One region of the Cetobacterium somerae genome, then DNA from elsewhere that is predicted to be linked to it. Evidence: riboswitches for the same ligand, from Rfam matches in the RefSeq annotation. Region 1 holds a riboswitch; the other holds the start of a gene.

Region 1 (8,159 bases):
AAATATTGGGTTTGCAACATTCTTTTTGTTTTTCCTAAAAAATGAAGTCGCTAATATTTTTCCATTATTTGGATCCATTAAAATAGCATACGCTTCTTCTGAATTTGTCTTTTTAAATTGTTTTGCCATCTCATCATTTAAAATATATTGTAAATCATTATCAACAGTTAGATGAATATTCATCCCATCTAAATTAACTTTTGTTCTAGCACCTGATGTTGGCAATCCAATTCCTAAGCTTCTAATACTTGGAATAATTCTAGAGATTTTATCGCCTTTTAAATAATTTTCATAAAAAAGTTCTATTCCAAAAATTCCTTCTTTTTCTGTTCCATGTTTAAATCCAATATTCCCAACTAAAAAGAAATATTGGTCTGGTTTATAATAACGTCTTTCTTTTCTTCCACTTAAAAATATAATATTTTTTCCTTTTATTTTATATTTCTCTAAAATTTCTTCAATTTCTTTTTTTTCTACATCATCTATATTTCTATTTAACCTTTTATAAACTCTCTCCTCTTTACCAAGTTTATTAATTGTATTTAATAGTGGTCTATAATTATCTCTTATATACTTCTTATTTACTAATTCTTTTAAAGCTTCGGGAGCTTCTACAGATTTAATAAATCTTTTAGGATCTACTGATAGCTCATACATATTAATACTATATGCCAACCCTTTCCCTTTAGAATCATATATATTTCCTCTTTCTCCACCCTCTCTTCTTTCAACATTTATCTGTTTATTTATCGCTTCTTTATAATTGTTTGAATCAAAAAGTTGTATCTGAATCATTCTAAATATCAAAATAAAAAAACAAAATAAAATTATATCTGAAGCTATAAAAGATCTTAATATAAAATTATTTTTCATCTTTATCTTTTTCCATTTAAAAAAAACATATAGATTATATATTAACATTAAAACCACTGCAACTGTTAATAAAAATTTTCTATAATATAAAGAAAGTCCGATACCAAATATCTGTATCAAAAGTAAAAATATTTTTAGTTTCTTATTCAATTCTCCACCCTCTTTTTATTTTTCTTTTAAATATTATATCAAATATTGGCAAAATAATGTATAATAAGAATAAAATTCCACAAAAAGGAGTATTTATATGAATGTTTTATTTCTATTGCTTTTTATGACCACTTCAGCCTTTGCACTCAATATTGGAGTTATCGACTCTGAATACATCTTTAGTCAGTACAATAAGCGTTTTGAAATGGAAGAAAAACTTGAAAATAAAAGATTAGAGTTAAATTCAGAAATTGAAGGATTAAGACAAAGCTTATTAGAACAAGAAAAAATTATCAAATCAAATTCAAAAATCACAGAAGAAGATAAGAAAAAACTATTAGATTTAAAAAAGCAATTTCAAGAAAAAATTGAAACTTCTGAAAGAGTTTTTCAAGAGGACCAACAAAACTTTATTTATGATATTAAATTTGAAATAGACTCCGTTGCTATTTTAATTGGAAAACAAAAAAATTTAGAGATGGTTATTGAAAAAAGTGCCACAATTTATGGAGGCGTTGACCTTACTGAAGATGTTCTTAATTTTTTAAATAATAAAGAATCGTATAAACTAGATACTACTAATCTTTTGAAAAAACAATTATAAATGGAGGGTTAAATATAATTTATCCCTTTTTTATTTTGCAAAAAATAAAAAAAAAGCACTTTCATGCTTTTAAAATCTAAATGGTGGAAACAACTGGACTTGAACCAGTGACCCCCTGCTTGTAAGGCAGGTGCTCTCCCAACTGAGCTATGCTTCCAAATGGTACCCCGTAGGGGAATCGAACCCCTGTTTATAGAGTGAAAATCTATTGTCCTTACCACTGAACGAACGGGGCAACTTCGCTTTTTTGCGTTGTTGCTACATAATAATAGTACCATCTTTTCAATAATTTGTCAATAGTATTTTTATTTTTTTATTTCATCCCATTCTTTTTCTTTAAAACCTATTAAAATACTATCTTTTCCTATAAGTAAAGGTCTTTTTACTAGCATTCCATTGCTTGAAAGAATATCTAAAAGTTCATCTTCATTATTTAAAGCTACTTTCTCCTTTAAGTTCATTTCTCTATACAAAATGCCACTTGTATTAAAAAACTTTTTTATTGGCTGACCACTTAAAGTAATCCATTTTTTTAATTCCTCTTTTGTTGGATTATTTTCAACAATATGTCTTGACTCAAAATCCACTCCATTTTCTTCTAACCATTTTTTTGCTTTTACACACGTTGAACATTTAGGATAATTTACAAATAAATATTTCATACTTCACCTCTCCTTTTCTTTTTTTATAGCTTAGCACTAAAATAAAAAAAAGGGAAGTATATTCTTCCCTTTTTTCGTATAGTATTATCTGTTTAAATATTTTTTTAATTCTTCAGCTTTATTTACTCTTTCCCAAGGTAAATCTAAATCTGTTCTTCCAATATGTCCAAAAGCTGCTAAATCTTGATAATTAAAGTTTCCACTTCTCAACTCTAAATCTCTTTCAATTCCTCTTGGTGTTAAATCAAATACATTTTGAACAGCTTCAGCTAATTTAATTTCATCCACTTTTCCTGTTCCAAATGTTTCTACTTTTACAGATGTTGGCTCAACTACACCAATAGCATAAGATAATTGAACTTCACATTTATCAGCTAAATCTGCTGCAACGATATTCTTTGCTACCCATCTAGCTGCATATGCTGCTGATCTATCAACCTTTGAAGGATCTTTACCAGAAAAAGCTCCTCCTCCATGTCTGAAAAATCCACCATATGTATCAACAATTATTTTTCTTCCAGTTAATCCAGTATCTCCATGTGGTCCTCCGATTACGAATCTTCCAGTTGGATTTATATGATAATTTTTCACTTCCTCTGTATTTAAGTTATAAGCTTCTAAAACTGGCTTTATCACTAACTCTTTTACATCTTTATGAATTTGCTCTTGAGTTACATCTGGATTATGTTGAACCGAAACTACAACAGTATCCACTCCTACAACTTTCCCATTCTCATCATAGGCTAATGTTACTTGAGATTTTGCATCTGGTCTTGCCCAAGCTAACTCTTTTGATCTTGTTAATCTTGTTAATTTTACAATTATCTCTCTCGCTAAAACTAATGCTAACGGCATTAATTCTGGAGTTTCTTTTACAGCTCCACCAAACATTATTCCTTGGTCTCCTGCTCCTCCAACATCCACTCCCATAGCTATATCAGGAGATTGAGAATGAATTGCATTTAACACTCCGCAATCTGAATCAAATCCCATTCCTTGTCTATATCCAATTTCATCAATTTTATTTCTAACTATATCTTGTATATCAATATAAGTTGTTGTTGTAATCTCTCCACCCACAACAACTTGACCTGTTGTACAAAACACTTCACAAGCTACTCTTGCTGCTGGATCATTTTTAATACATGCATCTAATACTGCATCTGATATTTGATCTGCTATTTTATCTGGATGTCCTGGTGATACACACTCCGAAGTAAAGTAAGTTAAATTTTTCATTATTTCCTCCTAAATATTAATCAAAAGAGATAAAAAAAGCCTTTTATCTCTCCAGAAAGATAAAAGGCTTTATGCTCTTATAAGTCATCTTTCTGGAATTAGCACCACACCTCTAAGGTAGGTTGCTGAAACGTCATAGGGCCAGTCCCTCAGTCTCTCTTGATGATTTTGTTTTTTTTGTAACTAAATTATATATTATTTGTATTATTTAGTCAATATTTTTTTATTTTTTCTCTTCAATTAATGTTAAATTAACCATTTTATTAAAGATTGTAGCTATATAATTAAGTTGTGACAATCTATTATTTTTTATAACCTCATCTTTGTCCATTACCATTATAGATTCGAAGTATCTATTGATAATATCTTCAGTTGATAAAAGTACATTTAAGTATCCTATATAATTTTTAGCAACTAACATCTCTTTTGCATCTCTTGCAACTTCTTGAGATTTATCAAATAGTTCTTTTTCTATCTCTTCTTTTAAAAGATTAGGGTCTACCATAACTCCCTCAAATCCTTTAGAGATATTTCCAACTCTTTTCATTAATGAAACTAAGTTATTAAAGCTATCCATTTTTGTAAATTCATCAACTGCTTTTATTCTTAATAAAGTATCAACCAAGTTATCAAAACTTTTATCTACAACTGCAGATACAATATCCTTTGAATATCCCATTTCTGTAAATACATTTAATGCTCTTTGCTTAAAGAACTCCATCACTTCATTTAAAACTTCAGCTTTATCTCTTTTTAGTACTCCTGCAGTAGCAAGCGTATCTAATGCTCTTTCTACTAAAGACTTTAAAGAAATATTTAAGTTTGAATCTAAAACAATGTTTACAATACCTAAAGCTGCTCTTCTTAAAGCAAACGGATCTTTAGAACCACTTGGAATTATTCCAACACCAAAACATCCACAAAGAGTATCTATTCTATCAGATATTCCTGCTATAATTCCTTCTACACCTTTTGGTAAAAGGTCTCCTTGATATCTTGGGTAATAGTGTTCTTCAATACCTTTTGCTACTAACTCAGACTCTCCTGATTTTAATGCGTAGTCTGCTCCCATAAATCCTTGAAGTTTTGTAAACTCTTTTTCTCCAATCATATTAGAAACTAAGTCAGCTTTTGCTAATAAAATTGTTCTATCAATTGTTTCTTTTCTAGTTTCCATTCCAGTAGCCTCTATTAAATAGTCTGCTATTTTTTGAGATCTTTCAATTTTATTATATATAGTTCCTAAATCTTTTTGGAATACAACTTGTTTTAATTTCTCAACATTTTCTATTAGAGGCTTCTTTAAATCTTCATGATAGAAAAATCTTGCATCAGCAAGTCTTGCAGATAAAACCTTTTCATTTCCTTTTCTAACTTGTTCAGAATCTTCAATACCGTTTCTAATTACAACAAATTTAGGTAAAAGTTTTCCTTCTAAATCCAAAATAGGGAAATATCTTTGGTGAACTTGCATTGATATAATTAAAACATCTTGAGGAACTTCTAAGAAATCAGAATTAAATGTTCCAACTATCGGATATGGATATTCAACTAAGTTTGCAACCTCTTTTAATAAATCTTCATCTACTAAAACTTGCTCATTAGAATCCTCACATTTTTCTTTTATAAGTTTCTTAATTAAATTCTTTCTCTCTTCAACATCTATAATTACATTATTTTCTTTTATTTTTTCAAAATATTCATCAATATTAGAAACCTCAAAATTGCTTCCAAAGAATCTATGTCCTCTAGATGCTCTTCCACTTTTTATTCCTTCTATTTCAAAATTTACTATTTCTCCATCTACTAAAGCTAAGAACCATTGAATCGGTCTAGCAAACTTTAATTTTTTCATTCCCCACTTCATTGATTTAGGGAAGTTTATCTCTAGTACCAATTCTTTTAAAAGATCTGAAAGTAGAGCTTTTGTACATTCACCTTTTAAGAATTTTCTAACTGCTATGTACTCACCTTTAGGAGTTTCTATTATCTCTAAATCTGTAGCTTCTACACCTTGAGATTTTGCAAATCCTAATCCTGCTCTTGAAATTTCTCCATTTTCACCAAAAGCAACTTGCTTTGCAGGTCCCATGTTTAAGATATCTAAGTTTTCTTGAGTTTCTGCCAATCCCTCTACTAAAACAACCAGTCTTCTTGGTGTTCCAAAAGTTTTTATTTCATCAAATTTTATTCTTTTTTCATTTAACTTACCTTCTAAGTTCTCTTTCATCTCTTTTAGAGTTTGAACAAGGAATCTTGCAGGTAACTCTTCCATTCCTATTTCAAAAAGTAATCTCACTTTCTATTCCTCCTCTTTTTTCCTTTTACTTTTTTTTCAGTAAAGGGTATCCTAGTTCTTTTCTATTTTGTACAAATACTTCTGCACATCTCTTAGCTAGGTTTCTAACTCTTAAAATATAAGCCATTCTCTCTGTTGTAGAGATTGCTCCTCTTGAGTCTAGAACGTTGAATGTGTGAGAACATTTTAAAACATAGTCATATGCTGGCATTACTAAATTTTCATTTAATGCTCTATCAGCTTCTTTTTCATAATCATCAAACCATCTAAAGTGGCTTTCTAAATCTGCTACTTCAAATGAGTATTTTGAATTTTCATACTCATACTGATATCTCATATCTCCATATTTAATTCCTGGTGCCCACTCTAAATCATACACATTTTCTTTATTTTGAATATATAATGCTAATCTTTCTAATCCGTATGTTATTTCAACAGGAACAACTTCTAACTCCAATCCTCCAACTTGTTGGAAATATGTAAATTGAGTTACTTCCATTCCATCTAGCCATACTTCCCATCCTAATCCCCATGCTCCTAACGTCGGTGACTCCCAGTCATCTTCAACAAAACGAATATCATGTTTTAAAGGATCTATTCCTAAAACTTTTAATGATTCTAAATAAAGCTCTTGAATATTGTCTGGTGATGGTTTCATTATAACTTGAAATTGGTGGTGTTGATAAACTCTATTTGGATTTTCTCCATATCTACCATCCTTTGGTCTTCTTGATGGCTCAACATATGCTACATTCCATGGCTCTGGTCCTAAAGACATTAAAAATGTATTCGGATTAAATGTTCCAGCTCCTGTTTCTATATCGTATGGATTTCCAATGATACACCCTTTTGAACTCCAATACTGCTGAAGAGCAAATATCATCTCTTGAAATGTCATTTCACTTCCTCCTAATCTTTCTTTTTCCTTTTACTATCTAGTAAGCTATCTACTATTATTAAAATAACTCCTATATTTATCCAAACATCAGCTAGATTAAATACAAATACCCATATACCTCTAAAGTCAATCATATCAATAACAAATCCTCTATAGATTCTATCAATGATATTTCCAATTGCTCCACCTAAAATAAATGAATATCCTAACTTCTCAATAACTGAAAATTTATTTCTATTTTTAAAAAAGTAAAAACCTAATCCAAATATTACTACAATTGTTAAAATAGAGATTATATCAAGTTTTCCTTGAAACATTCCAAAAGCTATTCCTCTATTTTTTACATAAGTTAGATGGAAAAACTCTCCCAAAATTGGGAAAGTTTCTCCTTCTACTAACCAAGTGTCTATTTCATATTTGGATATTTGATCTAAGAATACTAATAAAAATATTATCCCTATATATAACACAGCTCACCTCTTTGAATAATTAATCAACTAGTGCTGATGTACATCTTGGACATACTGTTGGATGCTCTGGATTAGTTCCTAACTCTGTCGAGTATTTCCAACATCTTTCACACTTCTCTCCATCTGCATGCTCAACTTTTACAAATAAAGCTTCTTGCTCCTCACCTTTTACAAATGAATCATCTTTTTCATTAGCAATTACTAATTGAGAAACGATAAATACTTCTTCTAAAATCTCTTTGTTATCTTCTAAGAATCTTGCTAATTCTGCATTATCTGCACTTAAAATAACTTTTGCATCTAAAGAGTTTCCTATTATCTTATTTTCACCTTGTCTTGCTAACTCTAATGTTTTATTAACATCTTTTCTTAACTTTACAATCTCTTCCCACTTTGTATCTAATTCATCATTTAAGTATTGATCATTGTTTACATACCAGTCAGTTAATAATACTGACTCAGAATCCTTTAATGATTCTGGTAAAGTTTCCCAAATCTCTTCAGCTGTAAATGATAGTATCGGTGCTACCATTTTAGTTAATGTTACTAAAACTTCTGACATTACTGTCTGTGCTGCTCTTCTTTCTTTAGAATCAGCTTTTTCAGCATATAATCTATCTTTTATTATATCTAAGTAGAATGCTGACATATCAATTCCTGAGAAATAATGAATTTCTTGGAATAAGTTGTAGAACTCATATTTTTCATATGATTCTGTTACTACTCTTTTTAATCTTTCTAACTTATTTAATGCCCACTTATCAATTTCCATTAAGTCCTCATAAGCTACTGCATCTGTTAACGGATTAAAATCTGATGAGTTTCCTAATATATATCTAGCTGTATTTCTTACTCTTCTATAAGCTTCTGCCATTTGTTTTAAAATATTATCAGATATTTTTACATCTTCTCTATAGTCAACTGATGCACACCATAATCTTAGTATATCTGCTCCATAAACTTT
Region 2 (8,159 bases), 400 kb from region 1:
GAATATGAAAAATTAAAAATTGAGGAGCAAGCTATTAAACTTTGTTCTCTAGAAGAAAATATAGATGTGAATTTTTTACTTACTATGAAAAGAAAATCAAAAAAAATCTATTTTAATACAATAAAAAAATATATTGAGAGAGTTATTAATGAGTAGATTTAACAAAATGTTAAATATGTTAAATCAGAGTGTATAAAATAGTTAAAATATCATAAAATACACAATTAAAGACTTAAAAATGAACATTTTTTGACAAAAAAACAATTCAAAATAAAAATTGACAAAATTTTGAAAATTAAGTATTCTATATTAGAATAATAGATTTAAACTTTATGTTTTTATATAATAATAAACAATAAATGTAGAAAGGTGAGTAGGATTATGGTAAGTAAAACAGTTGAAATTAAAAATGAAACAGGACTACATACAAGACCTGGTAACGAATTTGTAAGTTTAGCAAAAACATTTACATCTCAAATTGAATTAGAAAATGAAGAAGGAAAAAAAGTAAAAGGAACATCTTTACTAAAATTACTTTCTTTAGGAATTAAAAAAGGTGCAAAAATAACAGTTCATGCTGCAGGAGAAGATGAGAACGAAGCAGTTGAGAAGTTAGCTCACCTACTTGAAAATCTAAAGGACTAATAAATAGGACGATAGTTTAAAGTGTGAGAAGGATGGGGGTGACTCTGTCCTTTTTTTTGTCAAAAAATTAAAGTTTTGGGAGAGATAAAATATGAGAAAATTTGTAAAAGGTATAGACGCATCTCCAGGGGTAGCAGTAGGAAAAGTATTTTTATATAAAGAAGAGGAGCTTTTCATAGATAAGAGCGAATGCTCAAATATCGAGATTCAAAAAGAAAAGTTAATCGAAGGTAGAGAAAAAACTAAAGAGCAATTATTAAAAATTAGAGAAAAAACAGCTAGACAACTAGGTGAAGATAAAGCGGCAATATTTGATGGACATATAACATTATTAGAAGATGAAGATCTATTTGATGAAGTAACAGAACTGATTGAAGATGAAAAAATAACAGCAGAAAATGCTTTAGAGCAAGGTATCAGCGGATATTGTGATATGTTAGCAAACTTAGAAGATGAGTATTTAAGAGAAAGAGCAGCAGATTTAAGAGATATAGCTAAAAGATGGTTATACAACATAGTAGGAATAGATATTGTTGATTTATCTTCACTTCCTGCAAATTCAGTTGTAGTAGCAAGAGACTTAACTCCATCAGATACTGCTCAATTAGACTTAAAAAATGTTGTAGCATTTATAACTGATATTGGTGGAAAAACAGCTCACTCATCTATTATGGCTAGATCTTTAGAGATTCCAGCAGTAGTTGGAACTGGAAATATAACTGAATTAGTAACTAATGAAGCTTCGATAATAGTTGATGCTTTAACTGGTGATGTTATAATTGAACCTACACAAGAGGATGTAGAAAAGTATTCAAAGAAAAGAGAGAAATATTTAGAAGAAAAAGAGTTATTAAAGCAATTAAAAGATAAAACAGCTACATCGAAAGATGGAATAACTGTTGGAGCTTGGGCAAATATAGGATCTCCAAAAGATGTTGCAGGAGTTCTAAGAAATGGTGCTAATGGAATTGGTCTTTATAGAACAGAGTTTCTATTTATGGCAAATGATAGATTCCCAACAGAGGATGAGCAATTTGAAGCTTATAAAATTGTTGCTGAATCAATGAAAGATGAAAATGGAAAATCATATCCAGTAACAATTAGAACAATGGATATAGGTGGAGATAAATCATTACCGTATATGGAGCTACCACATGAGGAAAATCCGTTCTTAGGATGGAGAGCTTTAAGAATATGTCTAGATAGACCTGAAATCTTAAAAACACAGTTTAGAGCGCTTTTAAGAGCATCAGCATTTGGATATATTAAAATAATGTTACCTATGGTAATTTCAATAGAAGAGTGTAGAAAATCAAAAGCTTTATTAGAAGAGTGTAAAGCTGAATTAAGAGCTGAAGGAATAAAATTTGATGAGGATATCCAATTAGGAATTATGATTGAAACTCCAGCTACAGCATTTAGAGCTAAATGGTTTGCACAAGAAGTTGATTTCTTCTCAATAGGAACAAATGACTTAACTCAATATACATTAGCAGTAGATAGAGGAAATGAGAGAATATCTCACTTATATGATACATACAATCCAGGAGTTTTAGCAGCTATTAAAGCAGCAATAGATGGAGCTCATGAAGGTGGAATATCTATATCAATGTGTGGAGAGTTTGCAGGAGAAGCTAGAGCAACAGCTTTATTATTTGGAATGGGATTAGATGCATTCTCAATGTCAGCTATTTCAGTTGCAAAAGTAAAGAAAAATGTAATGGCTATAGATAAAGCTTCAGCAGAGGCTTTAGTTGAAAGAGTAATGTCAATGAGTACAACAGAGGATATCTTAGCAGAAATAGACAAATATAATGAAGAAGTATTAGGATAATACTTTATAAAAAAGGTGAAACTTTGTTTCACCTTTTTTTGTTTTTAGAGTATACTATTGTAAAAAAGTAATAGGGAGGGTGTTATGGGATTAAAAGATTTTAAAATAAAGGTTTCTAAAGAAAATATTCTACATAACTATCACTATTTAAAAAAACTTAGAAATAAAGATATAATAGCTGTTGTAAAAGCTAATGCTTATGGGCATGGAATAGAAAATATAGTTAGATTTTTATCAGAAAACGGTTGTAAATATTTCGCAGTAGCTAGAGAGTGTGAAGCTGAAAAAATATTAAAGTTAAAAATAGAAAATATAAATATTATTATTTTAGAAACAATAGATGAAATAGAAATTTTAAAAAATAATAAAAATATTCATATGGTAATAAATAGTTTTAAAGATCTTTTAAATCTTTTAGATAAAGGAGTTTCAACACAACAATTACATTTAAAATTAGATTTTGGATTTGGAAGAAATGGAATTTTAGAAAAAGACTTTTTTAAACTAAAAGAGTTAATAAAAGAAAAAAATTTAAAATTTAAGGGTCTTTGTACCCATGTTTTTGCTGCAGATTATGATGATATGATTTTAATAGAAAAAAGATTTTCTCAGATGTTAAAAGAGTTAGGAGATGAGAGATTTGAGATTATTCATATGCAAAATAGTGCTGGAGTTATTTCAATAGAGGGTGAATTTTGCACTCATATACGGTGTGGAACTATTTTATTTGGACTTCAAGAAATAGGATATTATGATCCATGTATAAAAAGAGCTTTTAAGCTAAATGGTAGAATATTAGATATAAAAGATATAGATGATTTAAAATATATAGGATATGAAAAAAAAGAAAATTTAAATATAGGAAAATATAGAAAAGTAGCAAAAATTCGTTTAGGTTATGGAGATGGCTTTTCAAAAAGAAGTGAAGGTATTATGTCTATAATCAATAATAAAAAGTTTAAAATAGTTCATATTAGTATGGATAGTTCATTTATTTTAGTGGATGATTCAGTAAAAGAAGGGGATAACATTGAGATATTTCATGATTTAGAAGAAAGTATAAATCATTTAAAAGTTCCTCACTATGAATTTTTATCATGTATAAATGACAGAATAAAAAGAGAATTAATATGACTATAAACAAAAATAAAATTTTATTTTAAAAAAATATTGACATTTTTTTTCAAATAAGATATTATACAGCAAACCATCAAGAGAGACCGAGGGACTGGCCCTATGACGTTTCAGCAACCTACCATTATGGTGTGGTGCTAACTCCAGATAGATGGGAGAAGTAGAAGTCTTGTTTACTTACTCTCATCTTAATTAAAAATTAAGATGGGAGTTTTTTTTTATACGGGAGGATAAAATGATTACTTTAGAAAGAGTGAATAAAATTTATAATAATGAGTTTCATGCTGTAAAAGATGTTTCTTTAAAGATTGAGAAGAGTGAAATATTTGGAATTATTGGATTAAGTGGAGCTGGAAAATCATCTTTAATTAGATTATTTAATGGATTAGAGCCATTGACAACAGGAAAAATAGAGATTGAAGGAGTGGATTTATCAAAACTTTCAAAGAAAGAACTATTAAATAAAAGAAAAAAAATTGGAATGATATTTCAGCATTTTAATTTATTAAAATCTAGAACAGTTAAAGAAAATATAGCATTTCCTTTAGAAATCGATGGTTGGTCAAAAGTAGAAATTGATGTAAGAGTTAAAGAGCTTTTAAAGTTAGTAGAACTTGAAGATAAAGAGGAGTTTTATCCAACTCAACTCTCTGGAGGACAAAAACAAAGAGTTGCAATAGCTAGAGCTTTAGCTAATAATCCAGATATTCTCTTATCAGATGAAGCAACATCCGCTTTAGATCCAAAAACTACAAAGTCTATATTAAAATTAATTAAAGATATTCAAAAAAAAATGGGATTAACAGTTGTTTTAATAACTCATCAAATGGAAGTTATTAGAGAGGTTTGTGACAGAGTAGCTGTTATGTCAAATGGTGAAGTTGTGGAAACTGGAAAAACATATGAAATATTTTTAAGTCCAAAAACAGAGATTACAAAAGAATTAATATCATATGTTCCACCTCAAGAAAAAGAAGAGATTGATTACATAAAAAAATCTGGAAATAAAGTTATAAAATTAATGTTTTTAGGCTCAGTAGCAGGAGATCCCATATTATCTAAAGCTGTAAAAAAGTTTAATATAGATATAAATGTCTTAGGTGGTGCAATTGATCTTTTATCAACTATGCAGGTAGGACATTTAATAGTTGAATTAATAGGGGATATGGATAAACAAAATGAAGCAATAGCTTGGTTTCCAAGTTTAGATGTAGGAGTGGAGGTTATTTACGATGGTATTTAATATGTTAGTACAAGCGACACTAGAGACAATATATATGGTTTTATTATCTGCTGTGGTTTCATTAGGAATAGGATTTCCTTGTGGAATTTTAGCAGCGATTACATCAGATGGACATATATTTGAAAATAGGGGAATAAATAGAATTTTGAATGGAATTATAAATATAACAAGATCATTTCCTTATATAATTTTAATGATTTTATTATTGCCACTATCTAGATTTATAATAGGGACAACAATAGGAAGTACAGCAGCAATAGTTCCTCTTTCTATATCGGCAGCCCCATTTGTAGCAAGAATAGTTGAAAATTGTGTTTTAGAAGTGGATAGAGGAGTAATAGAAGCAAGTGAAAGTCTAGGAGCTAATAATTTTACAATAATAACTAAAGTAATGATTCCAGAATCGTTACCATCTCTAATCCAAGGAATAACACTATTAATTATTAATTTAATAGGTTTATCTGCAATGGCTGGAGCTATTGGTGGTGGTGGACTTGGGGATTTAGCTATCAGATTTGGTTATAATAGATTTAAGTTAGATATAATGATTTATTCGGTTTTAATTATTATAGTTTTAGTTCAAGGAGTTCAATTAATTGGAAATTTAATATCAAATAGATTGAAAAAAAATGGGAGGTAGTTATGAAAAAATTAGTTTTAGTATTAGGTTTATTAGGATCAGTTATAAGTTTTGGAGCAAAATTAAAAGTTGGAGCTTCTCCAGTTCCTCATGCACAACTTTTACAATTAGTAAAAGATGATTTAAAAAAAGAAAATGTAGAATTAGAAATAATAGAATTAACAGATTATGTAACCCCAAATTTACTATTAGATTCAAAAGAGTTGGATGCTAATTTTTTCCAACATAAACCATATTTAGAAACTTTTTCTAAAGAGAAAAATTTAAAATTAGTATCAGCAGGTAATGTTCATGTAGAACCTTTAGGAGTTTATTCTAAAAAAGTTAATAAAATAGAGAATTTAAAAAAAGGTGGAGTGGTAGCAATACCAAACGATCCAACAAATGGTGGAAGAGCTTTAATTCTTTTACATAATAATGGTATTATAAAATTGAAGAATCCTCAAGATTTATTAGCTACAGAGTTTGATATCGTAGAAAATAAAAATAATTTAAAATTTAAGTCTTTAGATGCTGCTCAAATACCAAGAGCATTAGAAGATGTTGATTTAGCAGTAGTAAATGGTAATTATGCAATCGAAGCAGGACTTAATCCTTTAACAGAAGCTTTGATAATTGAAGGAAAAGAATCACCTTATGCTAACTTAATAGCTGTAAGAGAGGGAGATGAGAAAAAAGAGGATATTCAGAAATTAGTAAAAGTTTTACAAAGTGAAAAAGTAAAAGTTTTTATAGAAAATACTTATAAAGGTGGAGTAGTTCCAGCTTTTTAGAAAAAAATAAAAAAGTGAGTTTAAACTCACTTTTTTATTTTATATCTAATTTACAAACTTTTTTACATTTAACTTTCTTTTTTGTACAAAATATATCTTCTGAATTACAGTTAGGACAAAAATCTAAATCTTTTTTTAATGTAGGAATAAAAGTTTGTCCACAAGAGTTACATATAAATTGACAATGAGGAGTTTTAAAATCTCCTCCCTTTAATTGAATTCCATATCCCATAATAAGAGCTTCGGTTATTTTAACTCTTGCTGAATTAAGTATATTTTGAAAAGTTTGTCTTGAAACTCCCATTTTTTCAGCACACTCTTCTTGAGATAAATTTTCTAAATCTTTAAGTCTAATTGCTTCTAATTCTTCAATTTTTATATTATTAAAATGAATATTACAATTTTTGCTTCCCTCAGGGATAAACTTTGTTTCATTTGGAATAAATTCTACACTTCTAACTTTAGTAGGTCTAGCCATATTTATTTTCCACACTTACAGTTACAAGAGTGTCCATGTCCATGATGATGTTCATGGTGATGCTCATGACTATTACATACTGCTTCTCCATTAACTAATATATGTTTAAAGAATCCATCAGCTATATCGTCACAAAATCCTTCTAGACCAGAAAAAACTTTAATATCAAGAGATTTTAAGTTATTTAAAGCTCCTTCACCAATTCCACCACAAGCTACAAATTCAACACCTAATTCCTTTAATTGTCCAGGAATAGCTCCATGTCCATTACTTTTATGGTATTCTTTATTTGTACCATCATAAACAAAAAAACCTTCTGCTCTTCCAAAATGTTGACTAATTTTGTTATTTTCAGAAACAACTGCAATTTTCATAAAAACACCTCTTTTTTTAGTTATTGGCATATGCTATAATTAATATTAATTTTTTTTAGTAAAAAAGTCAAGAATTATTTTTTTAAAATTGACTGTTGCGATTATTTTTGATAATATACATATATAAAAATGGTATAAATTAAAGGGAGTATAATGAAAACTGATTTATTAGTGATAAAAGATGAATTAAAAAAATATGCAAAAACAATATCAAAACTATTTGCAATGGATGTTGGAATTTGTGATAAAAATCTTATAAGAATAACAGGAAGTGGTCCTCAAAAAATAGGTGAAAAAATAAGAGGAAGAGCTAATAAAAAGACATTAGAAACTAAAGAAACAACAGTTATTTTAAATCCTAGAGAGGATGAAATTTGTAGTGGTTGTTCAGAAAAAGAGTGTTGTTTAGAAGTACTAGAAATATCAACTCCAATAATGTATGAGGGGAAATTAATTGGTTTAATAAGTTTAGTTTCTTTTGATGAAAATCAAAAGAAAAGAGTTTTAGAAAATTTAAAAAACTATTTAGACTTTGTTGAACAAATGGCTGAACTAATAAGTATAAGATTTATTGAATACAATGAAAGTTTAGAAAAAACAGAAAGAGAAAATGTTCTTACAACAATATTAAACACAATTCAAAAAGGTGTTTTGAGGTTTAATAGTGAAGGAATAATTACAAGTATTAATAATTTTGCTTTAAAAAAAATAGAATCAGATAGTAGAATTATTGGAAAAAAAATACAATTGAACTCACAAAATGATTTTCTTATGGAAGAAGAGATATATAGATTAAAAGTTCAAGAAAAAGAGTTAATAGTCCTTGGAAAAATATTACCTTTTGAAGCTTTTGGAAAAAATGAAAAAATTTTTATTTTTGATGATATGAATAAGGTAAATGATGGAATTAGAGGCCTAGTTGAAACATCAAATAGCGTTTCGTTAGAAAATATAATAGGTGATTCAGAGTTTACTAATCTATTAAAAGAAAGAATAAAACATGTTGCACCTTCAAAATCAACAGTACTAATAACAGGA

Evidence for each region. A riboswitch is a leader RNA that binds a small molecule or an ion and turns the genes downstream of it on or off. The one in region 1 is predicted to bind S-adenosylmethionine.
Region 2: linked by a shared signal. The riboswitch ahead of MKD34_RS00025 (methionine ABC transporter ATP-binding protein) and the one ahead of metK (methionine adenosyltransferase) in region 1 are both predicted to bind S-adenosylmethionine.

The regions. Positions count from the first base shown of each region.
Region 1 is NZ_CP092519.1:1,508,658-1,516,816, forward strand. Features, by position in the region: gene MKD34_RS06945 (penicillin-binding protein) at 1-1,023, opposite strand, end outside; gene MKD34_RS06950 (OmpH family outer membrane protein) at 1,121-1,627, shown strand; tRNA gene MKD34_RS06955 (tRNA-Val) at 1,709-1,784, opposite strand; tRNA gene MKD34_RS06960 (tRNA-Glu) at 1,788-1,862, opposite strand; gene MKD34_RS06965 (arsenate reductase family protein) at 1,933-2,289, opposite strand; gene metK (methionine adenosyltransferase) at 2,374-3,528, opposite strand; SAM riboswitch class I at 3,610-3,697, opposite strand; gene glyS (glycine--tRNA ligase subunit beta) at 3,752-5,827, opposite strand; gene glyQ (glycine--tRNA ligase subunit alpha) at 5,853-6,725, opposite strand; gene lspA (signal peptidase II) at 6,737-7,195, opposite strand; gene ileS (isoleucine--tRNA ligase) at 7,215-8,159, opposite strand, start outside.
Region 2 is NZ_CP092519.1:1,696-9,854, forward strand. Features, by position in the region: gene MKD34_RS00005 (replication initiator protein A) at 1-156, shown strand, start outside; gene MKD34_RS00010 (HPr family phosphocarrier protein) at 382-645, shown strand; gene ptsP (phosphoenolpyruvate--protein phosphotransferase) at 737-2,479, shown strand; gene MKD34_RS00020 (alanine racemase) at 2,564-3,613, shown strand; SAM riboswitch class I at 3,684-3,771, shown strand; gene MKD34_RS00025 (methionine ABC transporter ATP-binding protein) at 3,849-4,856, shown strand; gene MKD34_RS00030 (methionine ABC transporter permease) at 4,846-5,496, shown strand; gene MKD34_RS00035 (MetQ/NlpA family ABC transporter substrate-binding protein) at 5,499-6,269, shown strand; gene MKD34_RS00040 (DUF134 domain-containing protein) at 6,304-6,747, opposite strand; gene MKD34_RS00045 (NifB/NifX family molybdenum-iron cluster-binding protein) at 6,750-7,121, opposite strand; gene MKD34_RS00050 (sigma-54-dependent Fis family transcriptional regulator) at 7,275-8,159, shown strand, end outside.